Paraglaciecola psychrophila 170: one gene and its partner. Each later gene encodes a partner of the first gene's protein in a complex. Links are inferred from orthologs where the notes say so. Each region holds a gene or a part of one and is shown on either strand. Other genes may lie near its edges. The genes, in order: pabB and C427_RS21315.

Region 1 (15,343 bases):
TGATAGTGATAAATTCATCTTGATTAGGCTGTGCAGCAAGTGCACCGATGGCTTTTTCTAAACATTGCCTGGCAGAGCCCAATTGATTTTTTTTTATGGCTGTGTCGCCTCGTCTTATCAACGTGTCAACGTTAGCTCGAAGCTGCAAACGTTCGAGTAGTTTGTCTTCGGCTAAAAATACTCTGCTCTCAATACGATTTTTCTTAAACTCAGAGCGTAAAAATGACCTCATTGTTTTGATTCCACGAATAAACTGAATCACTTGCTTATCGCCTTGTGGCAATTGAAAACTGTCTTCTGACGGAGGGGACTTATGCACATCAATCGCTTTTAAAGCTTCTTCTGCTGATTTTATTCTATCGTTTGAACCAGTTGTATTATCACCCATGTGTTTAGCTGCTTTTATCGCTGCCAAAATTCTGCGTTGCATAATAAATACCAGTCTTTGGGAGATAAGTATTTGTTCAGCAGTTGCTAATGCGGCTTCAGTGTTGTCGATGATGCCTTTTTGTTTGGATAACTCAGCTCTGCGTTCGCCTTCGACTTTGTTTTTGTGTTGTTGAATCGCGTTCACAATAACGCCTACTAGCACTAACGCGACAATCAACACTATTATTATTGTAAATACCATAATTCTATAACTTTTCCACTCTTAAGATTTAAAGCACTTAGTATAACAATAGCTAAGATTACTCATTAATTAGGGCAACGTTAAGATAAAAACGCTACCGCCTAAACTTCCACCGTTTTCTAGGTATATTTTACCTTCAGTCTCGCCTTTGGTATGCGCTTTGGCAATTAATCTCGCAAAATATAGACCTAGTCCCGTTCTCCCTTCTCCTATATCACATTGTTGCATTTGAACACTCTGGGCTTCGAGCATGCTTTTGGGATAGCCAGGGCCGTCGTCTTCGACTTTAAATACTAATTGTTTATGTTCTGTGTATACGCTCAAGTGTATATTTTTTTTGCTATAACGCATGGCATTAATTAATACATCATTTAACAAAATACCAATTAAATCAGCATCTAGATACCATACTAAATCGGCAGATAGGCTCACTTCTAAAATCATATTTTTATGATTTAAGTAACTTTCATTGGTAGCCAGCAAATCTTCTATGACATCGTCTATGTGGTATTCGTCAATAGTAAGGGGCAGGTTATCTGATCCTGCTCGGTACAAAGATAATAATTGTACCAAACCAGTATTCAACCTGGCAGCTTCGTAATGAGCCGATGCCAAATGTTCTCGAGATACAGGATTTGTCTCTACCAGACTCTGTCCTAGGTTTTCGATAGATTGCATTAATAAGCATAAGGAGTTTTTCATATCATGCACGGCAGAGCCCAATATTGTGGAGAAGTCGATTGATGTATCTTCTCTAGGCATAAATTGTTCCGACAGCGAAAGTTAATACAGGTAACATAAGGTGGGTTGCATAAAGTTAAAATTATTTAGACGTATCTTATCAGACCTTTTTCTGTATTTGACATTTGATTTTTCAGTCTTTTTAAGGTTTTAGTTTGTTATAACTAGAACCTTTTTTTAAATTCTAATAGATTTCGCCTTGTTAAAGTTATATAACAATTTAATATATAGAAGTTCCCAGGATTAACAAGCAAGGCTAAGACATGAAATTACAGCAACTCCGTTATATTGTTGAAGTACTCAACAATAATTTAAACGTCTCAGCTACCGCTGAAAGCTTGTACACATCACAACCTGGGATCAGTAAACAAGTTCGCATGTTGGAAGACGAGTTAGGCATACAAATCTTTGGTCGTAGTGGCAAACATCTCACTCATGTGACTGAGGCAGGCCAAGATGTGATCAATATATCTCGTGAGATTTTAGCCAAAGTAGAAAGCATTAAAGCGGTGTCTCGAGAGCACACCTTACCAGACCAAGGTAAGCTAAATATTGCCACCACGCATACCCAAGCAAGATATGCTTTACCTGATGTTATTAAAGGCTTTATGAACAAATATTCAAAAGTCTCATTACATATGCATCAAGGTACACCGTCGCAAATAAGCGATTTGGCTGCTAAGGGCGAAGCAGATTTTGCCATCGCTACCGAGTCATTACATTTATATAATGATTTGGTGATGTTGCCGTGTTATCACTGGAATCGCAGTATTATTGTAAACCGTGATCATCCTTTAGCCAAAAAGACCACCATCACCATTGAAGATATTGCCGAGTACAACTTAGTTACTTATGTCTTTGGATTTACCGGCCGCTCTTCGTTAGACCAAGCTTTCAGTAGCGCTGGCATTGAGCCAAAAATAGTGTTCACTGCCACAGATGCTGACGTAATCAAAACCTATGTAAGACTGGGTGTGGGTGTGGGTGTGATTGCCTCTATGGCGATTGATGACAAGCTAGACTCAGATTTAGTCAAGATTGATGCCAGCCATTTGTTTGAATACAGCACCACTAAGATTGGCTTCAGAAAAGGCTCATTCTTACGCAGCTACATGTACGAATTTATCGAACGTTTTGCCCCACATCTAACTAAATCAGTGGTAGAAAAAGCCATGATGTTGAAAAACAACGACGAAGTAGAAAAAATGTTTAAAGGCCTAACGTTACCGGTAAGGTAAAAAGCCAATAAAGCCCAACACAGAGAAAAAGGGGAAGCTAACTTACTAGAAATCTTCATTTGAATTTTTAGTAATAACAATCAATTTTCTTTTCTCTGTGATCTCGCCTTCCTCTGTGGTGCAAAATATCTTTAGTCTTTAGTCTTTAGTCTTTAGTCTTTAGTTTTTTTCATTAAAAAATCTAACATCACAAACGACTTCAACTGCATTAAAAGTCAAAGGTTTTGCACCACCGAGGAAAAGACATAAATCGCTTTAAACAGATGAAGTCAGGTTATGTTTTTCTTGTTTTTCCTCTGTGGTGCAAAAAATCTTTAATCCTTGGTTTCATCATTTAAAATCTAACACCTAACACCTCAAACGACTTCAAACTGCATTAAGAGCCAAAGGTTTTGCACCACCGAGGAAAAGATATAAGTCGCTTTAAATAGATGACGTCAGGTTATGTTTTTCTTACTTTGCCTCTGTGACCTCGTTGTCCTCTGTGGTGCAAAAAATCTTTAGTCTTTCAACATTTAATATCTACATCTTTTACTAACACTCGATAATATTGACTGCTAACCCGCCTCTTGAGGTTTCTTTGTATTTGGACTTCATATCGTTGCCTGTTTCCCACATAGTTTTGATGACCTTGTCGAGTGACACTTTGTGTTGTCCTGAGCCTCTTAAAGCCAGTCTAGAAGCGTTAATGGCTTTAATGGCTCCCATGGCATTACGCTCTATACACGGAACTTGTACTAATCCGCCGACAGGGTCGCAGGTTAAACCTAGGTTATGCTCCATCCCAATTTCGGCTGCGTTTTCAACCGCGTCTACCGAACCGCCAACTATTTCGGTTAATGCACCTGCGGCCATCGAACATGCCACGCCTACTTCTCCCTGACAGCCTACTTCGGCGCCAGATATGGAAGCATTCTTCTTATATAAAATACCGATGGCTGCTGCAGTTAAAAAATAACGACTTACCGTGTCTTCATCTACGGGTTTAACAAATTTATCGTAATAACATAACACCGCTGGAATAATACCTGCTGCGCCGTTGGTGGGAGCGGTTACTACCGTGCCGCCAGCGGCATTTTCTTCGTTAACCGCTAATGCAAACAGATTAACCCAATCCATTGCGACCATTGGGTCGGCATTTTTTTCGTTTTGTAAGCGGTGATATAAGCCAGGCGCTCGGCGAGTGACTTTTAAACCACCGGGTAAGATACCTTCAGTATGGATGCCTGTTTGCACACTTTTATACATAACTTGCCATATGTGCCATAGCTTTTTGATGATTTCTTCTTTAGGTTGAAATACTTCTTCGTTTTTCATCATTATTGAGCTGATACGCAGGCCATGCTCTTTACTGTGTTCTAGTAGCTGTTTGGCGCTAGAAAAGTCATAAGGTACAGGTTGTTCTTCGTGGATAAGTGCAGCTACTTTTTGCTCAGCAAAGTCTTGCTCTCGAATGATAAAGCCACCTCCTATAGAAAAATAAGTTTGTGAGGTAATCACAGTCTTGTTTTTCATGGCATGAAACGTCATACCGTTTGGGTGTTGGCTTAGGGATTTACGACGATGAAAAACTATTGCATTGAGTGCAGGGAATTTGATTGTTTTTTTACCGTCCAGGTTAAGTTTCTGACAGCTTCTTACTTTTTCTAAAAAGGATTCAACCATAGAGCTATCTATAGTTTCAGGTGCATGGCCAAGTAATCCTAAAATCACAGCTTTGCCTGTTCCATGGCCTTTTCCTGTTTGTCCTAATGAGCCAAACAGCTCGATCTTAATCTGATCAGTGGTATCAAATAAACCTTGTTCCGATAATTCCCCACAAAAAGCTTTAGCTGCCCGCATTGGGCCAACGGTGTGGGAACTGGAAGGACCAATACCGATGCTGAACATATCAAAAACGCTGATCATTTTGTTTGCTTCACTAGAAGAGATAAAAACTGATTGTGCTAGTTAAATGTGTTCATAACAATAGCTATGGATATAACAGCTTGAATAGCGCTGTAAAGATTGCTTTAAATGTTTACGCTTTGACGATAAAAACGTTAGAAATGATTCGATAGATTACGTACAAAAGCAGCTGTTGCGCCCCAAATGTTATGTTGCTTCCAAGGGATAAAGTACACTGGGAACTGCCCTTCTTTACGTTTAACCCAATGAATTAAATGGTTATTTTTATCCATTAGAAAACTTAGTGGCACTTCGAAAGTGCTCTCCACTTCATTTTTATCTAATATTAAGCGGGTTGGAGCAGAAACGAAGCCTACATACGGTATCACCTCATATCGACTCACCGTACGATATACTGGTAAGTTACCGACAACTTCTACTTTATAAGGGTGTAAACCTACTTCTTCATGGGTTTCACGCAAAGCCGTTTCGACCAAAGAATTATCAGTTAGCTCCTGTTTACCACCGGGGAAACTTATTTGTCCTGCATGATGTCTTAAGTGACTCGCTCTTACTGTGAACAACACAGTCAGCTCGTTGTCGTATTCCATTATTGGTAATAATACTGCGGCAGGCCTGCCAGGCTCTCGAAGTGGAAAATCGGCTTCACTATTAATTTGTTTGGCATGATGAAATCGAGTGAGAAATTGTGCTTTATCCACGTGCCTTCCTAAGTTTGGACAATGAGGAGTATTGACTCAAGACAGGTAATATTTTTGATACTTTATCTAGACTTTCTTGATATTCATCTTTTGCGTTAGAGTCAAGTACGATGCCTCCGCCTGCCCAGCAATGCATTATTTTTTGATTGTTGGATTTTTCGCGTGATTGCTCGCAAAGCAGAGTACGAATACAAATATTGGTGTCCATGTCGCCAAACACGCCTAGATAGCCAATACTGCCGCAGTAAATGTTACGGTTGTTAGGTTCTAGCTCGTCAATAATCTGCATAGCACGTATTTTTGGGGCTCCGGTAATTGAGCCTCCGGGAAACGCACCTTGCAATAAATCTATAGGGTTGCTGGTTGCTTTTAGCTTACCTGTGACGGTACTCACTAGATGATGAACTGCGGCAAAGCTTTCTAATTTAAACAGATCGGGCACATTGACAGTGCCCGGCTGGCAGTGTTTACTTAAATCATTACGCAGTAAATCAACAATCATCAAATTTTCAGCGCGATCTTTTTCTGCACTTAATAACGAGTCAATTTGTAGTTGATCTTGCTCAAGGTCTTTGCTGCGGAGTCTGGTTCCTTTAATGGGTTTTGTTTGAACCATGCCCTCATTAACCGATATAAATCGTTCGGGAGAAATACTTATTACTACGCTGTCTGCCAAGCGTATAAATGCAGAAAAGGGTGCATGATTTGCTACTCTTAACTGCTGATATGCTTGCCATTCGTCACCCATATAATGGGCTGAAAAACGCTGCGCTAAGTTAATTTGATAACAATCTCCGGCTTGCAAGTAGGCCGAAATACACGACAGCTTTTGTGTATATTGCTCTTGACTCATATTAGCTTGCCAATCACTGGTTAAACTAAAGGATTGTGAGGTGTTATCACACTCAACTAATTGTTGTATGTGGTTGCTAGATGGATGGGGGTATTGGTCCAAATAACATAGATAAAATTGCTGAGTAATATTGTCCTTAATGATGCTCCATGCGTAAATGCCTATCGCCATATCTGGAGTTGAATACTCATTTTCATTTTTATTCGGCAAGTTTTCAAAACATTTACCTAAGTCATAACCAAACAAACCTAGTGCACCTGCCATAAATGGCAGGTTAAACTTGTTAACTGATTTGACTTTATGGTTAGGCATGTGTTTTTCAAGCATGTTTTGCACTAAAGACAAAGGGTTGAGTGAGCTTTCTTGATTTAGATCCGCGTCTTGTTGCCACACATTGCTGGTGTTGCCGATGGTGGTGATGGTGGCAATCGGATTGGCAACCATAATATCGAAGCGGCCATCCTGACGTTTACTATTAGCAGAGTCTAAAAGCATTGCCCAAGGTTTATCAGCAAAGTGAGCAAATAAGTTTGCCATTGAATAGTCGTTAGATATTTTAAGGGGGCTGATTGTTAATGAATAAGTGTGGTTGTTCATGATGACTACTTTGTGTACCTAAAAACAGTTGATGTGTTACTGACAGTGCAGCCATATTGTCGTGGAGCAAACTGTGCGATCAGGTTATCATATCAATAAGTGAAAATTTAACCAGAAAATTTAAGAGGCATCCATGGCTGTTATCCGTCAGCAAGATTTTATCGACAGTATTGAAGAGTCTTTACAGTTTATTTCCTATTATCACCCCCTTGATTACATCAAAGCGGTCGAAAAGGCTTACAACAAAGAACAAAGTCAAGCGGCAAAAGATGCCATGGCGCAGATACTCATCAACTCGCGTATGTCGGCTGAGGGCAAACGCCCGTTGTGTCAAGACACCGGCATAGTGACCTGTTTTGTGAAAATCGGTATGGGTGTGCAGTGGGATAAAACAGACTTAACCGTGCAACAAATGGTTGATGAAGGTACTCGCCGTGCTTATTTAAATCCAGATAATCCATTACGTGCATCGATTGTCGCCGATCCTGCAGGTAAGCGAGTCAACACGAAAGACAATACACCGGCAGTTGTGCATATCGATACTGTGTCCGGTGGTGAAATTGAAATTATGATTGCAGCCAAAGGTGGCGGCTCTGAAAATAAATCTAAAATGGTCATGCTTAACCCTAGTGATGATATTGCTGATTGGGTAGTTAAAACATTGCCCACTATGGGCGCGGGTTGGTGTCCACCTGGGATGTTAGGGATAGGCATTGGCGGCACGGCTGAAAAGGCCGCAGTTATGGCGAAAGAAAGCTTAATGGATCCTGTGGATATTCAAGAATTAATGGATAGAGGCGCCGAGACAACTGAAGAAAAGTTACGTTTAGATATATTCAAAAAGGTTAACGCCTTAGGTATTGGTGCCCAGGGGTTAGGTGGTTTAACAACAGTAGTGGATATTAAGATCATGTCATGTCCCACTCACGCTGCATCAAAACCTGTTGCGATGATCCCTAATTGTGCCGCAACCCGTCATGCGCATTTTCGTTTAGATGGGTCAGGGCCTGCTGAATTTACCCCACCTAAATTAGAAGACTGGCCAAAAGTGACCTGGGAAGTAGGTGAGGGCACCCGACATGTTGATTTAAACACTGTGACTAAAGAAGATATACAAGATTGGAAAGTTGGTGAAACGGTTTTATTGTCAGGTAAAATGTTAACGGGACGAGATGCTGCCCACAAACGTATTCAAACCATGTTATCGAATGGTGAAGGTTTGCCAGAGGGCGTGGACTTCGATAATAAGTTTATTTATTACGTTGGCCCAGTAGACGCGGTTCGTGACGAAGCGGTAGGTCCGGCAGGGCCCACAACGGCTACTCGGATGGATAAATTTACAGACATGATGTTAGAGCAAACCGGCATCAGTGGCATGATTGGAAAAGCTGAACGTGGTCCTGCTACGGTAGCCAGTATTGCCAAGCATAAGTCTGTGTACTTAATGGCTGTGGGTGGTGCTGCATATTTAGTGTCTAAAGCGATTAAAAAGGCGCGCGTCGTAGCTTTTGAAGATTTAGGCATGGAAGCAATCTACGAATTTGATGTAGTGGATATGCCAGTGACCGTGGCTGTTGATAGCACCGGAGCCAATGCGCATGAAACAGGACCCGCTATTTGGAAAATTAAAATAGCTGAAATTGAAAAATAAGTTGTTTTAGACAGAGCTTATTCTGCATATATCGGCGGTAAATTACAGTGATGATTTATCGCCTTTTTTATTGGTAAATGTTACAACAAGAGTAAAACACCTCACTATGAGTCAATTTAACGCCGCTACTTTACTGACAATACCCAATGCTATTTTTGTCGGTCTATTTTTATTAGGGTGCATAATTGGCGCCCTGATTACTGGCATCAGAGCCAAGAAGCGAGCGCAGCAGACAATCGAATACAATAGTTTGTTTGCGGCTCAACAAGAAACTCAATTAAGAGACCAACTAGCTCAACAAATTTTGCTGATAAAAGAGTTAACATCAGAGCAACGCTCAGCTCAACAAGAACAAATGTATACACAAAATAAGTTAGGGCAGTTAACACAGCGAGTAGAAAGGATTTCTGAACTCGAAATAGAAAAAAACTATTGGCAACAGCAATATCAACAAAGCAGTAAGGTTGCATCTGAATTACGCACCCAACTTGAGTCACAAGCAGCCCGATTTGAACAAGAGCAAATTGCCAGTAAAGATAAATTACAGTTGCTAGAAGTGGCCGAAAAACGCTTGCAAGAACAATTCGAAAATATTGCCAATAAAATATTTGAACAGAAACAAGAAAAGTTTAGCCAATCGAGTAAGGCTGGCTTGGATTCTATTTTGTCACCTTTAAAAGAGCAGATTGAAGGCTTTAAAAAACAGGTCACAGATCAATATGTTAAAGAAGGGCAGGAGAGAGCATCCCTTAAGACTGAAATTTTAGGCTTAAAAGAGCTTAACCAACAAATCACTCATGACGCCGCCGCGTTAACGAAAGCCTTAAAAGGGGATAACAAAGTCCAAGGTAACTGGGGCGAGGTGGTTTTTAGAAAGAGTGTTGAAAGAATCTGGATTGCGCGAAGGTCACGAGTTTGATACTCAAGTTGCCTTAAAAAATGAACATGGAAAAAGTTTCCAGCCTGATGTGGTTGTGCATTTGCCTAACGACAAGGATGTGGTGATTGACTCAAAAGTATCGCTTGCTGCCTACGAGCGTTATTTTAATGAACATGACGATGAATTAGCACGCGCTGTGCACTTAAAAGAACATGTCAACTCGTTGCGAAATCATATAAAAGAACTCGGTAAAAAAGACTATCAGGATTTAAAAGGTATTCGCACTTTAGATTATGTGTTGATGTTTATTCCTATTGAGTCGGCATTTTTACTTGGTGCAGATCAAGCACCTGAATTAATGAAACTGGCTTTTGATAACAATATCATGCTGGTTAGCCCGACGAATTTGCTGGTGGCACTGCGTACAATCAACAATATTTGGCAATACGAATACCAGAATCAAAATGCCGAGAAAATTGCTGACAACGCAGCCAAGTTATACGACAAGTTCCACGGATTTATGGTCGATATGGATAAAGTAGGTAAAGCTATAGAATCGAGTCAGAAAAGTTATGAAGGTGCGATGAACAAACTGTCTACAGGTAAAGGCAACCTTGTAAGACAAGTAGAGCAGTTCCGAAAATTAGGTGTACAGAGCAATAAAAAGTTAGATGGAATTTTGCTGGGTAACGCCGAAATTGAGGATGATGAAGTATAAAAAGCAGCGACAATCTTAATAGCCTTACGTTTCTCTAAAAGCGTTTTGCATCACTGAGTAAAAAGAGGCTTTGCTGCTCTGGGTGCCGCGAGCCGAGGAACACATAATAAATATTATTTTCCTTTTCCTCGGTGCACTCGTTTCCATCGATGGTTTAAAACTTTTTTGTTTTGTGTGTTGTACCTTTGTGTTCAGACAATAAAAAACGGCCTCAGAAGAGGCCGTTTTTTAGGTAAGGTTACTTGATTAAAGAAACCTACCTACCATGTTGAACGTTTCGGTGGCCGCAGCCAAGTTCGTTCAAGAACAATTCTTGTTTCGCGCGCAGTTTATATTCTGTCTTTAAGAGCCGCAACGATAGCTGAAGCATCTAAACCATTTTCAGAAGCCCATACCAATACTGTTTTTCCGTCTGATTCTGGTGAGCTTAAGTCACCCTTTGGCATCTTCTTAACCATCAAGGTGCCTGTTTCAACAGCATCGTTGAGCATTGCTGTGCGAATAAGGCTGTTACCACCACATGACACACCTGAGTAGTAATCTTTAAGCTTAAGTCTAAAGTCAGACTGAACGCGTTTCATTTTTTTACGTAACTCGCCTTTATCATCTGCTTTGACAATAGTGCAGATATTTTGTAAAGCTTCGCTAACATCGGCTTGAGCGTTGCCAGCAAATAGTAAAGAAGCGGTTGCGATAGCGATAGAAGTTTTAACAATTTTCAACATGGTTAATTTCCTCGGTGATTAAGTTTATTTGCAAACGTTGCTGACGTTGCAGCGTTTTCAGGAATCTATTGAAACCGATTTGAATTGAATCAAAAATCTATGATGTGATACTTAGGTATTGGTTTTCATAACTTTTTTAAGGTTCCTTCAAAAAGCGTCTTTAAAACCTGAACAGTTACATATTTTAATTTTAAGCAAACACTGGTTGAGCAATTATAATAAGTGACGGTCATTTGGTTTTTTCTAAATAATATTATTTTGTTCTCTCTACTTTTTCTTATGGCAAAAAATTAATAATCTAGAAGGGGTAAAGTCATAAGCTGGCATGTGTAACGTAAATGTTAATGAAACCGAATTTACAACCGTTTTATTAAATTAAGCGGAGACTTAATATGACATTTACTTTTATAAATGATGGTGATTTATCTTGTAGCAGACTCGTGGTGTCAACATTAAGCCGTTATCAGGCTGACTGCTGTTATTTTGTAAGTGTTCTGAAAGATTTATATATTTCGAAAGACAGTGTGTACTTTTATCAAATATTTTAAGACTCATGTATTCCTAGCAATTAAGAGTAAATAAAAGGAATGTTGGGATTCATAATTACGCGTGCACGAGCAATATAGAGCCACACGCATATCAAATTTGTATAAATACCCATGAGAAATGAAAGGTTGGTGCTTTCCCTTAATTATCGTCATCTAAAATGTTATTTTTCTAAGCTTATTGAGGTTATTTAGTTATTTAGTTATTTGGCTTATTAAACCGAAGCAATGTAATAGATGATTAACTTAACCATCTATTACATTGCTGTTGTTCGATTACTTCTAGGGCTATGGTGTCTTTGGATGCTGCTCTGGCTAAAAAGGTCAATGGCTTGAGTTTTTTGTCACGTATCACATTCAGTTGCACGGTTTGACCAATCGTTAAATGATTTAGCTGTGGGATTAAATTTTCTTTACTCACCACCCATTTATTGATGGCTATCAACACATCACCAACTTGTAATCCAGACTCATAGGCCGCAGTTTGCTCTGTGACTTGGATGATTTGTACACCTATCTCTTGCATTTTTATTTGTGCTCCAAAGTCGATTTTTATTGGAGATGTTGTCATTTCACCGCCCTTGTCATCCAAGTTTTCTCTAGGTAAAAAATGACACTCAACGCCAAATTTCTCAAGCAGTTCATTGAATGGTAACTCTTCGGTGGAATATAATGCAGATTGAAAAAAAGCATTTAAGTCTAAATTCAGCTGTGTTTTTACAATATTCTGAATAACGTCTACTGGGGTAGGAATTGCGAGTTTTCCGTACTGCTCCCACAAATTCCGCATCACGTCATCTAAACTGTAATTTCCATCACTTTCGCTTTTTATCAGTAAATCCAAACACATAGCTAATACGGCACCTTTATTATAATAACTAACAATGTTATTAACGGCACTTTCATCTTGTTTGTAAAACTTAGTCCAAGCATCAAAACTAGACTCGGTAATGGTTTGTTTAAATCGCCCTTTATTACGTAGTAACCGAGTGAGGTTTTGGCCGACTACTTTTAGATATTCAGTTTGGGTAATAAGACCACATCTTAAAAGACTAAAATCGTCGTAGTAGCTAGTAAAACCCTCATAAATCCATAATTGTTCTGTGTATCGCTCTTTGTCTAATGCTGCACCAAACAACTCTTCAGGTTTGATCCTCTTTACATGCCAAGTATGAAAAAACTCATGACTACACAAACTTAGAAATACGCGATATCCATCGGTCATTTTTTCCGCATCAGACAAGCTTGGTAAATCATTTCTACTGTACATTAACGCTGTTGAGCTCATATGTTCTAAACCACCAAAAGCATTATCTGTTAGCAGCGTGATAAACTGATAACGTTTAACCGGAGGAGTATCTGCAAAAAAATCAATATGGTGCTGGCACACCTTGGTTAAATCTTTTGTTATGCGTTGAACATCGGCTTGATGTCCACCTGCAAGTATTAGTTCAAACTCCACACCAGCGGCAGAAAATGGCAAAATATCAAACTCACCCATTAGTACTGGATGATCGATCAACCCTTCGTAGTTATCCGCATAATATTCACCAAATGCATGTGTATCTTGCATCTCTGTTGGCATAGTAGTGGCAACCTGCCAGTGAGATAATTCTGGTTGTACAGGTTTTTGCAACGTTAACCCACAAGGTTGATCTGTTTGTCCAACAACTGCCAAAAACATATTGGTACCATTTAAAAATGCCATTTCATCATTTATGTAGGCGCTTCTAACCGATAGATCGAAAGCATAAATTTGGTATTGAATGGTCAACGTTGTGCTAACTGCTTGTGCTTGCCAAGTTTGTTTGTCGAGTTTTTGGATGTTTATATCTGTGCCCATATCATCCTGAGCACTAATTTTGACAATGTTTTTGGCAAAATCACGGATCATATAACTTCCTGGTATCCAAGCGGGTAAGGTTAGGATTTGACCATTTTCATCAGGATTTTTAATGTGTAATCTGACATCAAATACATGCCCCGGGATAGATGAAACGTTAATATGGTAATGAATGGGTGAGGGATGAATATGCATAATGTTTCTCTATTTAATGAAAATATAAAGATTATAATGCTTTATATTTATAAATAATGTAGTAAGTTATTGTATGTGTACACTTTATTTAACAACAATCTAGAATGCATAAAGCTAATCATAACAACAATGGTCTTCAAGGGTTATTAATTAAATGGCAATTTTGCAGGAAAAAATTGGGCTGACGAATGAAGATTTAAGAAAGCTCCGCTCCATGCGGCCCGGCAGACCCCTTGATTTACAATTGTCTACTGCCACTACTACGAAAAGGGTGAGAACCGAGTTTGTAGGTATGGATGGTACGCGTTGTATGATTTTCAGATACCCCGATGAAGGTAAGTGGGGATCATTGGGCGATGGGATTTTTAAAGATAAGTCGTTAATTGCTAGATATATCCTTGAGGACGATACTGGCGAAATTATAGCCTTTAAAGTTAAAGTCATACTCGTTACCACGAAACCAAGTCATTTGATTTTTACTAGCTTTCCTCTCGTTATACAAAGCCAAGATTTACGTATTGAACCTAGAGCACAAACGCGTATCGCAACCAGTATGCTTGATGCTAAAAGTAATTCCGTTATTTGCGACTCTCTGGTATTAGATATATCGGTAAATGGTTGCCGAATGAGTATTAATAAAAGTGCAAGCATGACCAAGCCAAAACTTAGACAAGTTGTGAAAATGTATTTTGTTGTATCCAAAGATAAAAGTATTTTCCTAACTGGCACTATTATGAACACTAAGTCTGATGAGGTATACCTGTATTACGGCGTCAAGTTCGAGACACCTGAAGAAGAAGTTAATCAGTTATTGCAAGATCTAATGTTATCGACGGGTTAATTAGTGAATATAATCGCTAAGTTTACAGTTTTTAATTGAAGCAAGTCGATTGAGTTGTTAAAATAGAGTTAATAACATGTCGATGAGATTTACATGCGTCAAATAGAATTTCTTTTAAATGAGTATGGCGAAAGTCATAAAAACAAAACCAATATTCTTATACATGCAATAGCAGTACCGGCAATATATTTTGTTACGCTAGCACTTGTATGGTCTATTCCTACGCCTGCTTTTCTAGATTATTTCGCTGTCACGTGGGCGCATGTTCTGGTTATTCCCACCTTGTATTATTACTTTCGTTTGTCTGGACCAATAGGTGCCGCTATGACGCTACTATCCGTATTGTCTTTGTATGGAATTGTTCTGCTTGAGTTACTAGATATTTCTGTTTTGCAGTTTAGTGTCGCTTTGTTTGTAGTAATGTGGATTTTGCAATTTATTGGACACAATATTGAAGGTAAAAAACCTAGCTTTTTAAAAGATTTTCAATTTTTACTGGTGGGGCCTGCTTGGTGGTGGGTACACTGGCTAAAACGTTTAAATATCAATTATTAAGCTAACTGCTTAATTCTACAATCCGTTGCGATAAAACACCGCTAATCTAAGACCAAGAGAGAGCTTCCTTAGCCTGTTTTTTGTATACTTGTTTACTGTTCATTATTCAGGAATATGTGTGCCTAAGTGGGAAAAATTAGTCGATAGCCGAGAACGGTTGTTTTGGACCCTGCATACAGCAGGTTGGTGTGGCTTTGCAATCGTTTATTATATCGGCTCATTTCTACAAGATATGCGCAGTATATGGCTATTTGTTATAGTACTTAATGCCTATGCAGGATGGTTGCTGACTATTCCACTTCGATATATATATCGTAAGGCATTGACTTTAACACCGCTTAAAATGCTCATTATGGTTGGTGCTAGCTTGTATTTTACGGCATTGATTTGGACCTTGGTTAAAAACGTCAATAACTGGGAAATATACAAAAAAGGCTATCGGCCTGAAGAATGGTACTGGTATTTTAAGGATACAATTAATTCTTTAATCATGATTGGATGTTGGACCGGCGCTTATTTTGGTGTCAAAAACTATCAGATGTTACTCAGAGAAAAGCAAAATGTGCTTAAAGCATCCTCTATGGCGCATCAGGCGCATATTAAAATGCTTAGATATCAGTTGAATCCACATTTTCTTTTTAATACTCTGAATGCCATTTCAACGCTTATTCTTATGAAAGAGAACAAAACGGCTGAGGCTATGGTCAGCCGTTTAAGTGAT
Region 2 (15,186 bases), 1.7 Mb from region 1 along the record:
ACATAACCGACAGTGCCAAGATGTTCACTTCAGTTTATAACGAAGAACAACGTTATTATCAGATAAGGCAAGAATTTAATGACAGTGCGGATATCTATGAACGGGCAGTCTATTTTCTTTACTTAAATAGACATGGCTACAATGGGTTATGTCGTTATAACAACAGTGGGAAATTTAATGTCCCTTTTGGCAGGTACAAGGCTCCTTACTTTCCAGAAAAAGAGCTGTGGTATTTTTCAGAGAAATCTCAACTAGCGACTTTCACCTGTGACTCTTTTGAAAAAGTGTTCGCCAGAGCTCGAAAGGGATCGGTTATATACTGTGATCCTCCCTATGCACCCATTAGCAAAACGGCGATGTTCAATAGCTATGCCGCCGGTGGATTTACTTTGGATAACCAGATTAAACTAGCATCGTTAGCTCGTCGTACCGGTCACACTCGCAGTATTCCAGTGTTAGTCAGTAATCATGACACTGAGTTTACTAGGGATATATATCAAGGGGCTGATATGACTCAACTTCAAGTCAGTCGTTTTATCAGTCAAAATGGCAGTACTAGATTAAAAGTGGCAGAACTATTGGCACTTTATCGGGCCGATTAACTCCACTTGATTTTGAGTGGAACTAGTTTGTCTGGGCAGGATTTTTTGCTACGCTATTCCCTGAACGTGACAGTAACTCAAGTAAATCAATAAAGTGGAATTGATATGAGCTTGATCGCCCCGAAAACCATTCAGACCAACTTACACCTTGTTGTTGATTGGCAGCACATCTATTAACAGGATGGCTAACAGGTAATTCATGATCAAGAGCAACATTTTCTAGATTTCCACAAAACACATTTTTATCATCTAACGAGCTCTGAGAAACACTTAACATAGCAGCGGCTACTAAACCGGTTAAGGTCAAACCATAGAGGGTAAATAACGATTTTGACTTCCTGTTCATAGTGTTATCCGCGTTGAAATATTTTGTGACATTATACCTGTAATTCAACAATCAACAAATGTACTCCAACTCATAAGTTAGGCACTTTGTCGTTAATATTAGGGAATAAAAGAAGGCGCAATACATGCGCCTTAGAAATAATTAACAGCTTACAGCAAGCTTACAAGTCGAATGATTTACTAAGTGAGAAATACACAGCTTCATCGTCATCAAGATCAGAACCACTAAATATCACTCCAACACCGACATCAAATCCGCCAATTTCTGTACCATAGCCGACTTCGATATATTCACCTTCAGAATCTTGACCATATGTACCAAAAGTACCACTAAAACCATTACTTTCAAATGTAACGGTAAAAATAGAATAATCACCTTCAGTCGCGGCTTCATCACCCACAATACCGTCCCACTTACCTTGGCTATAACCAAGACTAATTAATCCATACCCAGCACTTAAATTGACTTCGTTATATGCAGAGTCAAAATCACCTGTGTATTGATAAGTGGTCACACCTAAACCCAAAGAAAGACCACTGTCCAACTCGATTCCATAACCACCATATAGATCAACTTCTAAGCCATCAGCCACATCCGCAACCCAGGTACCAACGTAAAATCCGTCATTTTCATAATCTAAACCTGCACTAGCTGAACCACCACTAGTCTGTTGGATACCGCGAAAATGATATTGAGAAACATAACCAATGTTTGCACTAACGCTGCCTTCGGCCAAAGCCACTTGACTAACACTAGATGCGGCTAAAACAGCAGCGGCGATAACAGTAAATTTTAAATTTTTCATGTGTGAACTCCGATTGTATTTATAATATTTTTCAGTGATTTAACTAAGTTTTCTATCATATTATTTTTATTTTATTCACTTCATAACGCAAAACTAATGCCTAAATGCAGCAAACTAAATAGCACGCTCAATAAAACGTTTATCCACTTGTTTTTATTAGTTATTTCCTAATGAATATGATTTAAAATCGTACAACTTTTCAATCTTTTATCAGTCATGTCGCACCATAAAAGAACAATTAGTCAATATTGGTGCAAAGAGGGCGCTTTTGTCTGTTTCGATTTTTCTGTAGAATATTGTTTTTGTTTGCAAGGAAAGAAATGAAACCTTATTTGATCGCTCCCTCGATTTTGTCCGCCAACTTTACCAAGTTAGGTGAAGAAGTTGACAATGTGCTGAATGCTGGTGCAGATGTCGTTCACTTTGACGTCATGGATAACCATTATGTACCCAACCTGACAATTGGCCCTCTAGTGTGCAAAGCTTTACGCAAACATGGTGTGACGGCTGATATTGATGTTCACCTGATGGTACAACCTGTGGACGATATGATTAAACAATTTGCCGATGCTGGAGCCAGCTATATCAGCTTTCATCCTGAAGCATCACAGCATGTGGATAGAAGTTTGCAACTGATCATCGATTCAGGCTGTCAGCCTGGCTTAGTATTCAACCCTGCTACACCATTACAACATCTCGATCATGTGATGCATAAGTTACATCATATTTTATTAATGTCTGTTAACCCCGGTTTTGGCGGTCAATCTTTTATCCCACAAAGTTTAGATAAGCTAAAACAGGTTCGTGCATTAATTGATCAATCAGGTTTTGATATTCGATTAGAAATTGACGGCGGCGTAAAAGTCGATAATATTCGCGCCATTGCAGAGGCAGGAGCTGATATGTTTGTAGCGGGCTCCGCAATTTTTGGTCAAACAGATTATCAAGCAGTTATTAGTCAAATGCGTTCTGAACTTGCTTTGGCTAATTAGCCTTTTAACCAACTTTTTTCAACTAACTGTATAAGTAGATCTAATTAACATGACAAAACCAATTGTACTCAGCGGCTGTCAGCCTTCAGGTCAACTCACCATTGGCAATTACATGGGTGCGCTTCGCCAGTGGGTCAATATGCAAGATGATTATGACTGTTTGTATATGTTGGTTGATTTACATGCGATCACCGTAAGACAGGACCCAAAAGCCCTACATCAAGCTTGTTTAGATGGTTTGGCACTATATATAGCTTGTGGAATTGATCCCGCTAAAAGTACTGTTTTTATGCAATCTCATGTTCCTGAGCATGCCCAATTAGCTTGGTTGATGAATTGTTACACCCAGATGGGTGAACTTAACCGCATGACGCAATTTAAAGATAAGTCGGCGAAAAATGTGTCTAACATCAATGCAGGCTTGTACTCTTATCCAGTATTAATGGCGGCAGATATTTTGTTATATCAAGCTAACCAGGTACCTGTAGGCGATGATCAAAAACAACATCTAGAGTTGGCGCGAGATATTGCCACACGTTTTAATAATGTTTACGGCAAAACGTTCAGCATACCCGACCCTTATATCCCCGAATTTGGTGCCCGAGTGATGAGTTTACAAGATCCAACAAAAAAGATGTCTAAGTCAGACGATAACGCCAACAACTTTGTCGGCCTGTTAGAAGATCCCAAAAAAATAGCGAAGAAAATTAAGCGTGCAGTAACAGACTCGGATGACCAAGCTCGTATTTATTTTGATACAATAGATAAACCCGGTGTATCTAACTTGTTGAGCCTATTGTCATGTGCTACAGGCACCTCAATCGAAGCCCTCGTTCCAAGTTATGAAGATAAAATGTACGGGCATTTAAAATCTGATGCAGCCGATGCAATCGTTGCTTTAATAGAACCAATTCAGCAAAAATATCATGCGTTGCGAGATGACCAGACTGAACTGAATAGAATAATGCATGAAGGTTCTGAAAAGGCCAGCCAACGTGCAGCCATTACCTTAGCTAACGCATACGAAGCGGTAGGCTTTGTTAAACGTCCTTAAATTAATCAGTGGTTGAGGCAGGCCATGCTTCTGTTGATTGACAACTATGATTCATTTACCTACAACTTAGCTCGCTATTTTGAGGAGTTGGGACAAGAGGTATCTGTGGTCCGCAATGATGAAATTGATTGTGATAAAATAGGAACTTTGAACCCTGACTTTTTAGTTTTTTCGCCTGGTCCATGCACACCTGATAGTTCAGGGATAACACTAGAGGCGATAAAAATCTTCGCAGGTCTTATCCCGATGTTAGGTGTCTGTTTAGGGCATCAAGCAATAGGTCAGGTATTTGGTGCCAACGTCATTAAAGCCCAGCAGATAAAACATGGAAAAACCTCACAGATTTATCATTCCCACTCTGCTTTGTTTAAAGATGTTCCTATGCCGTTTGTCGCTACACGTTACCACTCTTTAATCTTAGACGGCGTCAGTATCCCTGATGACTTTAAAGTAACCGCATGGTGTAGCGATAACGCTAACGGCAAAAATAAAGTTTCAGACAACAATAAAACAGAATTAAGAGAAGTAATGGCTATCGAACATAACACACTCCCCATTTTTGGTGTGCAATTTCACCCAGAGTCCTTATTGACCGAATTTGGACATCGCATACTTAATAATTTTCTTAAAAGCCAACATATCTCTGAAGCACGGTAGAAGCCCATAGAAATATTGTCACATTAATGTAAAATTAATTTTTGTATTGTAATTATTCTCTTATATAGCTGATAACGTTAATTACATTCAAAAATTCAAACATCAAAACATCAAAACATCAAAACATTTTTATAAGATTAGAATAATAATGAGCATACTCACAAACACGGAAGAATTAATAAAACAGCGTTTTGAAGCGTTATTTTTAGATGTGAAGGCAGCACAACATAGCGCTATCAATGAGGGTAAACCCGAGTTAAGTGTCATCGAGATTGAGCAAAGTAAAACAGCTCGATCTTTATTGCGGGTTGAAAAACAAGCGATCCGTGAAAAAGATTTAAATATTAAGTCAGATCTTAGCTTCTTAAACACCATCACTGACCAAATCAATATTGAAGTAGCAAAACGCCTAAATGAAAGTATTCAAGATACAGACCATCTATATTCTAAAATCATAGGCATAGACAGATCATTACCCGAATTGCTTGATCTGGTTGGCATTAAAGCAGCGACTATTTCAAAAGTTGAACCTATTGCCACCGAATTGCCATGGTTTTTCAATGACTTAATGAAGTTTGTTAATCAACCTAAATATCGGCGTATAGATAATAAAGGAAAAACGGTAGTAGTTGAAACTATGCGAGTGGGCCTAAGCTTTTTTGGTTTAGAGAATCTAATGACTATACTTACATCTCTAGCCTTTAAACGCTCACTGCCTCAAATCACTGACCCTTACCCACAAATAAAATTAAGGATTTGGGAGGAAGCATTAGCAACAGCAATTTCCTGCAAACAAATAGCTTCTGTGGTGGGTGTCAATCAAGACCATGCTTTTTGCATAGGTATATTACAAACGACGGGCAAAGTGGTGGTATCAAAGTTATACTTCAGGCTCTTCGAAAGCGTGTTGCGAGAAGCCTTATTGGAAACTCACAATGCACAAAAGCATGAAGAACACTCTGCTTTGACCAGAATTACACCATCAGGTCCATTTCTGAACCATTTAATTGATACACACGCACTAAAGATTAGTGCCAAATTAATTGATAAAATGGCGATGAAGAGAGTCATGATAGCCAATGCAATGTTTGAAGTGGCAAATAATGAATCTGCAGTAAACCTATCGCCACTAGCGTTGGTATTAAAGCAAGGCAAAGCCTATGCTCAGTATCGAATGTTAAAAGGGCATAAGCTGATTGATTTACAGCAGTCTAAAGATTTCATACGCACCCTGCGTATGCCTAAAGGCTCTTTAGAATTACTGAAAACAACAGATATGCACTCACTTGACTTAAGTATCAATAACGATTAATTATTTTAAGCATATTCATGCAATCTCTTTAAAATAATTAAATACCCCAATACGGGTATGCGCCATTGGGGTTGCTTGAGGCTGCGAGTGAGAACTATATTATCAGCGACTAAATAGTTATTCACTATTCATGCAAAACTAGATGAATCCCTTTGAAAACGCAGCTTTACATTTAATATGCATAAAGACATGTGTCAAACCTTCTGCCATACTAACTCCCTTTTTTAAGCCAAAATATGACACTGAAGGCAATAGAATGAATGTAACTCGCGACTTGTTTAATGAAGTAATGGTTCCTAACTACAACCCAGCGGCAATAATCCCGGTAAAAGGATTAGGCTCTCGCTTGTGGGATCAAGCAGGTACCGAATACATCGATTTTGCTGGAGGTATAGCGGTCAACGTATTAGGCCATTGCCATCCCGAACTTGTCTCAGCTCTGACAGAGCAAGGCCAAAAACTTTGGCATTTAAGTAACGTTCTTACTAACGAACCAGCGCTTCGCTTAGCCAAAAAACTAACCGATGCTACTTTTGGTGAAAAAGTATACTTTGCCAATTCTGGTGCTGAAGCCAACGAAGCAGCATTAAAGCTAGCTCGACGTTTCGCTCTTGACCATTTTGGCGCACAGAAAGATCAAATTATTTCTTTTAAGCAAGGCTTCCACGGTCGTACCTTCTTTACTGTCACCGTGGGTGGACAAACCGCTTACTCAGACGGTTTTGGTCCTAAACCAGGTGCTATCGAACATGCAGACTATAATGATTTAGCCAGTTTTGAAGCATTAATATCTGACAAAACCTGTGCGGTTATGATGGAACCATTGCAAGGTGAAGGTGGCATAATTAGTCCTACTATTGATTTTGTCAAAGGTGTGCGTGCTTTGTGTGACAAACACAACGCACTACTTATTTTTGATGAAGTACAATCCGGTGTTGGTCGTACAGGCGAGCTTTATGCTTATATGGGGCTTGGTGTGGTACCCGACATTCTCACAACGGCTAAAGCGCTTGGTGGCGGCTTCCCAATTGGCGCCATGTTAACCACCACTGAAATTGCCAAACATTTAAAGATAGGTACTCATGGCAGCACTTATGGTGGTAACCCACTAGGTTGCGCGATAGCCGAAAAAGTATTGGATATTGTAAACACACCCGAAGTGTTGAATGGAGTGAAGCATAAAGAACAACTTTTCCGAAAGGGATTAGAAGCCATCAATGATCAATACCACTGTTTTGAAGAAATTCGCGGTAAAGGCCTTTTATTGGGTGCTGCTTTAAATAAAAACTTTACGGGTCGCGCTAAAGAATTTTTAGTTGCCGCCGCAGAAGAACATTTAATGTGTTTGATTGCAGGTGCTAATGTAGTGCGTTTTGCTCCATCACTTATTATACCTGATGAAGATATTCAAGAAGGGCTAGTACGTTTCGAACGAGCTGTGGCAAAAGTAGTTGGCGCCGACGTTTCATTTAAGTGAGTAAGCGAACATGAAAATTATTCGCCCAATCCATCCTGATGATTATTCGTCACTGAATGAAATTGCCCAAGAATCTGGGGTAGGTTTTACGTCGTTGCCAGTAAACGAAGTTTTGCTTAGAAGTAAGATAGACAAGTCAGTACAAGCCTTTGCCAAAGATGTTGCCGAGCCAGCAGATGAAAGCTATTTGTTTGTAATGCAAGACCAGGACACCCAAGAAGTGGTGGGGACTAGCGGTATTGTGGCCGGTGTAGGTTTGAACGATGCATTTTATCATTACCATTTAAGTAAGGTGGTGCATGCATCACGAGAGCTAGAAATCTACAATAATGTTGATATTCTTACCCTATGTAACGATTACACGGGGGTCTCTGAAATATGTACATTATTTCTGCGCCAGGGTGCAAGAGAAGGCTTAAACGGTAGATTGTTATCCAAGTTTCGTTTTTTGTTTATGATGGAACATAGAAACCGTTTTGCTGAGACTATCATAGCCGAAATGCGCGGAATTAATGATGAAAATGGCCAATCACCTTTCTGGCAGTGGTTAGAAGAACATTTCTTTTCAATGGACTTCCCTACAGCAGACTACCTCACTGGTATTGGTCAAAAACAGTTCATCGCTGAGCTTATGCCAAAATACCCCATTTATGTCAACCTGCTAAGTAAACAAGCCCAGGCCGTGATTGGTCAAGTACATGAAAAAACCAAACCCGCATTACAACTTCTTGAACAAGAGGGTTTTAGTTGCAGAGGTTATGTAGATATTTTTGACGCGGGTCCCACCGTTGAAGCTAATTTAGAACATATCCGCAGTGCGCAAGCTAGTAGAAAAATGCAGATCAAAGTGACGGGTAACATTGATGACAGTCAACCAACATTTTTTGTTATCAATACTACTGTTCAAGACTTTCGTGGAGTGTGCACAACACTGCTTATCGATATAGATACTGAACTTGCTACTATTGGTCAACAGGCCGCCGCCGCACTCGGTGTAAGTGATGGCGACTATATTCGCTTTGCACCTACTCATTTCAGGACATAATCATGAATACGCACACACATTTTATCGCTGACAACTGGTTAGCTGGTGAAGGTCACGACATAAAATCAATTGATCCTGCAAAGAAAAACGTCATTTGGCAGGCTAAATCGGCATCTCAAGAACAAGTTAATTCAGCCGTCAAGGCTGCCCGCTCGGCATTTGCTTCTTGGAGTAATCTGACGTTTGATGAGCGCTTAGTTTTTGTTAAAAAGTTCGCAGAATTACTCGCCCAGAATAAACAAGCTATTGCTTTGAGTATTGCTCAAGAGACGGGCAAACCATTATGGGAAACGGCAACTGAAGTAGGCGCTATGATAGGTAAAATTGCTTTGTCAGAAAAAGCTTACCATGAGCGAACCGGTACAGTAGAAAATGCCATGCCCTTAGGTAAAGCATTTATTCGCCACAAACCCCATGGCGTAGTCGCGGTATTTGGTCCATACAACTTCCCAGGACATTTACCCAATGGACATATCGTTCCTGCACTATTAGCAGGTAATACTATTGTTTTTAAGCCAAGCGATCTTACGCCTTTGGTAGCAGAAAAAACCTTAGAACTGTGGCAGCAAGCTGGTTTACCTGCTGGGGTATTGAACATGGTTCAAGGTGAAGTAGAAACAGGCAAAGCACTTGCCTCTCATAGTGGATTAGATGGCCTGTTTTTTACCGGTAGTTCGCGTACTGGTAGATTGTTACACGAGCAATTTGCTGGGCATCCTGGAAAAATATTGGCCTTGGAGATGGGTGGAAATAACCCACTAATAGTCAAAGATGCGGCGGATATCAAAGCTGTAGTGCACGATATTATCCAATCAGCCTTTGTCACTTCTGGTCAACGTTGTACTTGCGCGCGCCGTTTGTTTATTCAACAGGGTGAAGCTGGTGATGTCATTATGAATAAATTGATTGAAGCCACTAACAACATTCAAGTTGGGATGTATGATGCCGAAGCACAGCCTTTTATGGGCGCAATGGTTTCACAACATGCCGCGTCTTTAATGGTCAAAGCACAACAACAGTTGCTCACCCTTGGGGCGAAATCCTTAGTCGAGCTTAAGCATCTAGATATTGAGTCTGGTTTTGTTAGTCCAGGTATTATTGACGTGACTGACATCATTAAGGATATGCCAGATGAAGAACATTTTGGTCCTTTACTTAAAGTCATTCGTTATACTGACTTTGACCAAGCCATTGATGAGGCCAACAATACTAGCTTTGGATTATCCGCAGGGTTATTGGCCGATAATCAAGCAGACTACGAACATTTTTATCAGCGTATTCGTGCTGGAATAGTTAACTGGAATAGGCCTATTACTGGCGCCAGTGGTGCAGCACCTTTTGGTGGGATTGGCGATAGTGGCAATCATAGAGCGAGTGCTTACTACGCTGCTGATTACTGTTCTTACCCAGTTGCTTCAGTAGAATTAGAAAAAACAACACTACCTGATACGTTGAGTCCAGGATTAAGTATTTAATTTTAGAACGAGAGTTTTAGCGCTATGCATAACAAAATTGATAGATTGTTTAGCCATTTATGGCAAGATTATCTAATTATTACGCCTTCGGCAAAAAAAGTTCATGACTTGTTGGAAGGATACGAGTCTAAACATTTGGGTAAAACGTCTAAATTAGTTAATGACCATATTGCACTGCGCACTTTTAATATAGAAAAAATCAACTTGGATAAACTTGCAGCACATTTCCTAGCACTAGGTTACACCGAGCAAGGCCAATATGAGTTTGTAGAAAAAAAGCTACGTGCTAAACACTTTGAACATACAGATGATACTCATCCCAAAGTATTTATTAGTGAACTTATAGTTGAAGATATGCCTTTTGATGTGCAGCAAATTATTCTGAAAATGACGGATAACATTTCTGATGATGCTGCGGCGCAGGACAACTTCTTGTATTCAGGTACACATTGGCAAGTCAGTCCACAAGAATATGATGTTTTAGCTGCACACTCTGAATATGCAGCTTGGATGTCAGTTTGGGGATTTAGGGCGAATCATTTTACTGTGAGCTTAAATCACATGGGGCATTTTCAATCTCTGGCACAAATAAACACCCTATTAAAAAGTGAAGGTTTTATACTTAATTCTTCAGGCGGTGAAATCAAAGGGGGTCCAGAGGTTTTATTGGCTCAGTCATCTACTATGGCAGACAAAATAGAAGTACAGTTCACTAATTGCAAGAAATTAGTACCTAGCTGTTTTTATGAATTCGCTCAGCGTTACAAGATGCCAACTGGAAAGTTATACCAAGGTTTTGTAGCCGCTTCTGCAGATAAAATATTTGAAAGCACCAATATTTGAACGTACAAATAGCTAACTACGAAAACGTTATAACAATATAATAAAAAAGCCAGTTGTGTAACAACTGGCTTTTTTATGTTTCAGGAATTGTTAAACTCACACTAGACGGTAAACGAAGCACCACAACCACATGTGGTTGTTGCGTTAGGGTTCGTCACTAAAAAGCGAGAACCTTCTAATCCTTCAGTGTAATCAACCTCTCCGCCCACCAAATATTGTAAGCTCATGGGGTCAACCACTAAAGTTACTTCGTTTTTATCTATTGTGGTGTCACCTTCATTGACCTTTTCATCAAAGGTAAATCCGTATTGGAAGCCAGAACAGCCTCCACCGGTCACATACACACGTAGTTTAAGATTTGGATTTTCTTCTTCTTCCACCAACGTTTTTACTTTTCTAGCGGCAGCATCAGAAAATTCAATAGGTAACGCGATTTGCACTGTCATAACTTGCCTCAGTAAAAAATTGAATGACTTTTATTGGGTAGATTATCTAGTACTTGACTAATATGGTCAAGTATTCACTAAGACTAATTAATTCAGAATCAGTTCTGTTAAGCCTAGTAGGGGTTAATGACCCAATCGAATACGGTGGTTAACTCGCCTTTCTTGCGTTTAAACTGAAACATATCAGCATGTACGGATACTTGCTCTGGTTGAAAACCTTCTGGTAAACTTATCTCTCCGGCAATGACCTGAAAATATTTAAAGCTAAAGGTCAAACTTTTTTGCTCTTGATCAGACAACATAGAATCCAATGTATATTGCTTAGCTTTACCATTTTCACTGCCGATTAAAGTAACTTTTAAATTACCTTTAAGGGTATTTTTGGTTTTATTTTGTTGCATCAAAACTAATTCAAATCGAAAAGAATTATCACTCAACGCAGGCTCTAGATTAAACCCCTCAATCAGAAAACCTTGTTCATTCAATTCTGGTGCCATTACTTGTTGATAAAAAGCGAGTTGGGTGCGCAAGTCTTTTTCAACGTCAATGCTTTTTCCAATTTCAATAAAGTGTTGCTGTTGAGTCAGCTTTGCAACCTCGAGTTCAACCCCTAGGATGTTTAAATTTTTAATCAGCTTTTCATTTTCCAACTTAAGGTTATAAATGCTTTTTTCATGTGTGGATATTGTCATTTGTTGTTGAGTGTAATTCGCATTACCCCAGAAAAAACCTAGATACACAGTGACCGCAATCATCACTATTAGAATCAAATAAAATTGAAATGCGCCAAATTTATTTTTAAGTTCAGAAATAATCAATTTATGCCCTTTTAAAAGCGGTAAAACTTTGCCTCGTTGATATAATGTTATCATTTAGTCCTTTAAAATAGTCGATTGATTTATCAAACATTTAATTTTATGGCTGTATGAAAAAGATTAACTCTATAAAATACAGTGACTTGTGATAGAATGTTTTAAATCTCAGTTATCAGCCCATTTGTAATTGTGAACCTCAACACTTTTAGACAAGAACTAGCCACACCACGCACGTCTATACAGCTGTGTATTATCGGTATTGTGGGTGGAATTTGCGCCGCATCCTTAATTATTATATTCCGTTTAAGCGTTGAATGGCTGCAAAAATTATTCTTACCTGAGGTAAATGATTTCGGCGCTTTAGACCCACTCATGCGTTTTTTTCTTCCTTGTATAGGCGCCATAGCTATAGTGCTAATTGCTTATCTGACAGGATTTAAACACTATCGCATGGGGATCCCTTTTGTTATCCATAGAATCAAACACTACTATGGGCATATTCCTTTTAGAACAGCGATTAACCAGTTCTTTGGGGGAACTTTAGCTTTAGTCAGTGGTTTTTCGGTAGGCCGAGAAGGGCCATCTGTGCATTTAGGTGCATTCGGCAGCAGCTTTTTTGGTCAATGGTTGAAGTTTCCTCATAACAGTATTCGCATTTTATCTGGATGTGGTATTGCAGCCGGTATCTCTGCTTCTTTCAACACACCATTTGCAGCCGTAATTTTTGTTATGGAAGTTGTGTTGCGAGAATACAAAATCCATATTTTTATTCCCGTTATGCTGGCTGCAGCTTGCGGCACAGTATTAACACGTATTTTTTTTGGTGAGGCACAAGAGTTATCTTTTATTCAATTCAACGAATTCAGCCGCTGGATTTACATATACTTGATCATCTTTGGTATCTTACTAGGCTGCCTTGCGTCATTGTTTAATAAAACATTGATGCTGGTCATCAGCGGTTTTAGCCGTATAAATATGGTTCGTCGCTTATTAATTGCGGGGCTCATTACCGGCGCAGTAGGATATATTTTACCAGATGCGTTAGGTGCACATTTCCACTCTGCACACGTTTTAATCGCACAAAATGAAAATATTCAGTTGCTAATCGGAGTGGTCGCGGCCAAGTTTTTATTAACTATCTTTGCAATCGGCCTAGGGATCCCTGGAGGCATAATCGGCCCAGTGTTTGTTATAGGGATGCTAAGTGGTGTTATTCTTGCCTTCCCACTAGGTTTTTTATTAGATGACGTCAGTAACTTAAATGGCAGCTTTTCTCTGTTGGGAATGGCCGGGCTGATGACGGCAGTTATTCATGCACCATTAGCGGCATTATCAGCAGTTATGGAGTTATCCTACAGTCCAGAGATGATTCTCCCAACGATCCTGGTGATAGTGCCTGCGTATGTGACTTCTACACAGTTTTTTAGGTAATAGCTCTATTTTTACTCAGCAATTAGATTATCAAAAGTTACCTTATACCATTTCTTCCGTTATGGAATCGCTGCAAAAGACTGGCGTATTAGCTGTTATGAACAAGGAATTTAAACTTTTTAAGAAAAATAATGAAGGTATTGAGGATAACAACAACAACGAGCAGCTAATAAGCATATTGGATAAGGAACATCATAACGCCATAGTTCAACATTCAGTTGATATACAAGGGACTGCTACATATTCATTAATTGAATATGACAAAGGAAAAGACGGTGAAGCAATGCGCTTAAACTTTATTCCAATGCAAGGGGTCAATTTTCAAGCTACGCTAGCTGAAGTTTATAGCTTATTAGAAGTTAACAGAAATGGTGCGGTATATATATTTTCAACCTCAGAAGAAATATTAGGTATTATTACTTGGAAAACACTCAGACACCACCTACATAAAGCAAGTTACTAGGAAGCACAATGATGTTACTTTGGATAAAAGCACTACACGTATTTTTTATGGTTGCTTGGATGTCAGGCTTGTTTTATTTGCCTAGACTGATGGTCTATCACGCACAGACAGATATACAGGAAGTGAAAGATCAGTTCAAAATAATGGAAAAGCGACTCTGGTATTTTGTTACACCTTTTGCCTTATTGACCTTAGTATTTGGGGTATGGTTAATCAATTTATATGGAAAAGAATGGTTTGTTACATCCAAATGGCTACATATTAAACTAATTTTAGTCACTGTGTTATATGCTTACCATGGCTACTTGTTTGTATTAGTAAGAAAATTTTCTAAAGATGAAAATACACATTCTTCACGCTTCTTCCGTTTTTTAAATGAAGCACCAGTTTTGATTGTTTTAGCTATTATCGTTCTAGCGATTGTAAAATATTTCTAAATTTTTGCTCAATACCAATACTCTATAAAAATTCAGGAGAGTCGACATGGATGTCAATCATAAACGACTCAAGCATTTAGCTGTCCAGACTGACGCGGCATTTGAAGAATATAAACAGAATCCAGCATCTGAAAATCACGCTCAAGCCTATGAAGATGCCAAATCTGCCCTCGATCACTATATGCTACAAATCCGTCAATCTATGCTGCAAATAAGTAAAAACTATAAATAATTTAGCATTCCAACAGACATAAATATGGCGCTGGTATTTAATACTATCCTCAGAAAATGTTATGATCGGAGAATCCAGTTATGGGTTATTCCAGTACCAAATACTCATACTCATTAATACCACTGTTCTAAGAGTCAAATTACATGTCAGATAAATTAGCCGGCCACTATTCAGATATCCTTTCAATCTTAGGGGAGGATGTTAGCCGCGGTGGATTAGTAGATACGCCCCAACGCGCGGCCAAAGCAATGCAATTTTTAACTGATGGTTATCAAAAAGATTTAGATGGCGTTGTAAATGGGGCTATTTTCGAAGCAGACACAGATGAAATGGTCATTATACAAGACATCGAGTTCTACTCATTGTGTGAACATCATATTTTACCTTTTATCGGACGTTGCCATATTGCCTACCTACCCAATGGCAAAGTGTTGGGGTTATCAAAGTTTGCTCGCATTGTTGATATGTTCGCTAGACGTTTACAAATCCAAGAAGGGTTAACCAAACAAATTGCCGATGCCGTGCAAAAAGTGACTGGCGCTACAGGTGTAGGGGTGATTATGGAAGGTAAACACATGTGTATGATGATGCGCGGTGTACAAAAGCAGAATTCTTCTATGATAACTTCAGTGATGTTAGGCTCTATGCGCACATCTGATGCCACCCGTAATGAATTTTTGCGCTTAATCGGTAAATAAACCTATGAAAGGCAAAAACGTGTTTAACATCTAGGTTCAATTTCCAGCTGTTTGTG

The links.
Region 2: the proteins of pabB (region 1) and C427_RS21315 are in contact, whole or in part, in a solved structure (PDB 8RP0), measured with the Escherichia coli proteins. The link is inferred for Paraglaciecola psychrophila 170 from one-to-one orthologs.

What each region holds. Positions count from the first base shown.
Region 1 is NC_020514.1:3,128,767-3,144,109, reverse strand. The notes cover bases 4,441-7,392. They hold pabB (aminodeoxychorismate synthase component I), read right to left. Parts: upstream 6,670-7,392; coding sequence 5,212-6,669; downstream 4,441-5,211. Other genes in these bases: C427_RS13670 (fumarate hydratase), read left to right, coding at 6,803-7,392; C427_RS13680 (CoA pyrophosphatase), read right to left, coding at 4,653-5,219; C427_RS13685 (L-serine ammonia-lyase), read right to left, coding at 4,441-4,518. In the rest of the region: C427_RS13700 (hypothetical protein), read right to left, coding at 1-631; C427_RS13695 (sensor histidine kinase), read right to left, coding at 701-1,393; HTH-type transcriptional regulator CysB, read left to right, coding at 1,636-2,610; more of C427_RS13685, read right to left, coding at 3,145-4,440; more of C427_RS13670, read left to right, coding at 7,393-8,320; C427_RS13660 (DUF3718 domain-containing protein), read right to left, coding at 10,248-10,643; C427_RS13655 (M61 family metallopeptidase), read right to left, coding at 11,430-13,226; C427_RS13650 (flagellar brake domain-containing protein), read left to right, coding at 13,381-14,067; C427_RS13645 (Mpo1 family 2-hydroxy fatty acid dioxygenase), read left to right, coding at 14,161-14,622; C427_RS13640 (sensor histidine kinase), read left to right, coding at 14,741-15,343. UniProt on the Escherichia coli protein: Part of a heterodimeric complex that catalyzes the two-step biosynthesis of 4-amino-4-deoxychorismate (ADC), a precursor of p-aminobenzoate (PABA) and tetrahydrofolate.
Region 2 is NC_020514.1:4,860,206-4,875,391, forward strand. Bases 2,845-5,639 are described here. They hold C427_RS21315 (anthranilate synthase component II), read left to right. Parts: upstream 2,845-3,823; coding sequence 3,824-4,456; downstream 4,457-5,639. Other genes in these bases: trpS (tryptophan--tRNA ligase), read left to right, coding at 2,845-3,799; C427_RS21320 (HDOD domain-containing protein), read left to right, coding at 4,605-5,639. Outside these bases: C427_RS21290 (Dam family site-specific DNA-(adenine-N6)-methyltransferase), read left to right, coding at 1-602; C427_RS21295 (hypothetical protein), read right to left, coding at 625-948; C427_RS21300 (TorF family putative porin), read right to left, coding at 1,109-1,753; rpe (ribulose-phosphate 3-epimerase), read left to right, coding at 2,074-2,745; more of trpS, read left to right, coding at 2,795-2,844; more of C427_RS21320, read left to right, coding at 5,640-5,768; C427_RS21325 (aspartate aminotransferase family protein), read left to right, coding at 6,025-7,245; astA (arginine N-succinyltransferase), read left to right, coding at 7,256-8,290; astD (succinylglutamate-semialdehyde dehydrogenase), read left to right, coding at 8,293-9,765; C427_RS21340 (DUF1338 domain-containing protein), read left to right, coding at 9,790-10,608; iron-sulfur cluster insertion protein ErpA, read right to left, coding at 10,710-11,054; C427_RS21350 (DUF6776 family protein), read right to left, coding at 11,168-11,926; C427_RS21360 (CopD family protein), read left to right, coding at 13,772-14,200; C427_RS21365 (hypothetical protein), read left to right, coding at 14,247-14,432; GTP cyclohydrolase I FolE, read left to right, coding at 14,576-15,130. UniProt on the Escherichia coli protein: Part of a heterodimeric complex that catalyzes the two-step biosynthesis of 4-amino-4-deoxychorismate (ADC), a precursor of p-aminobenzoate (PABA) and tetrahydrofolate.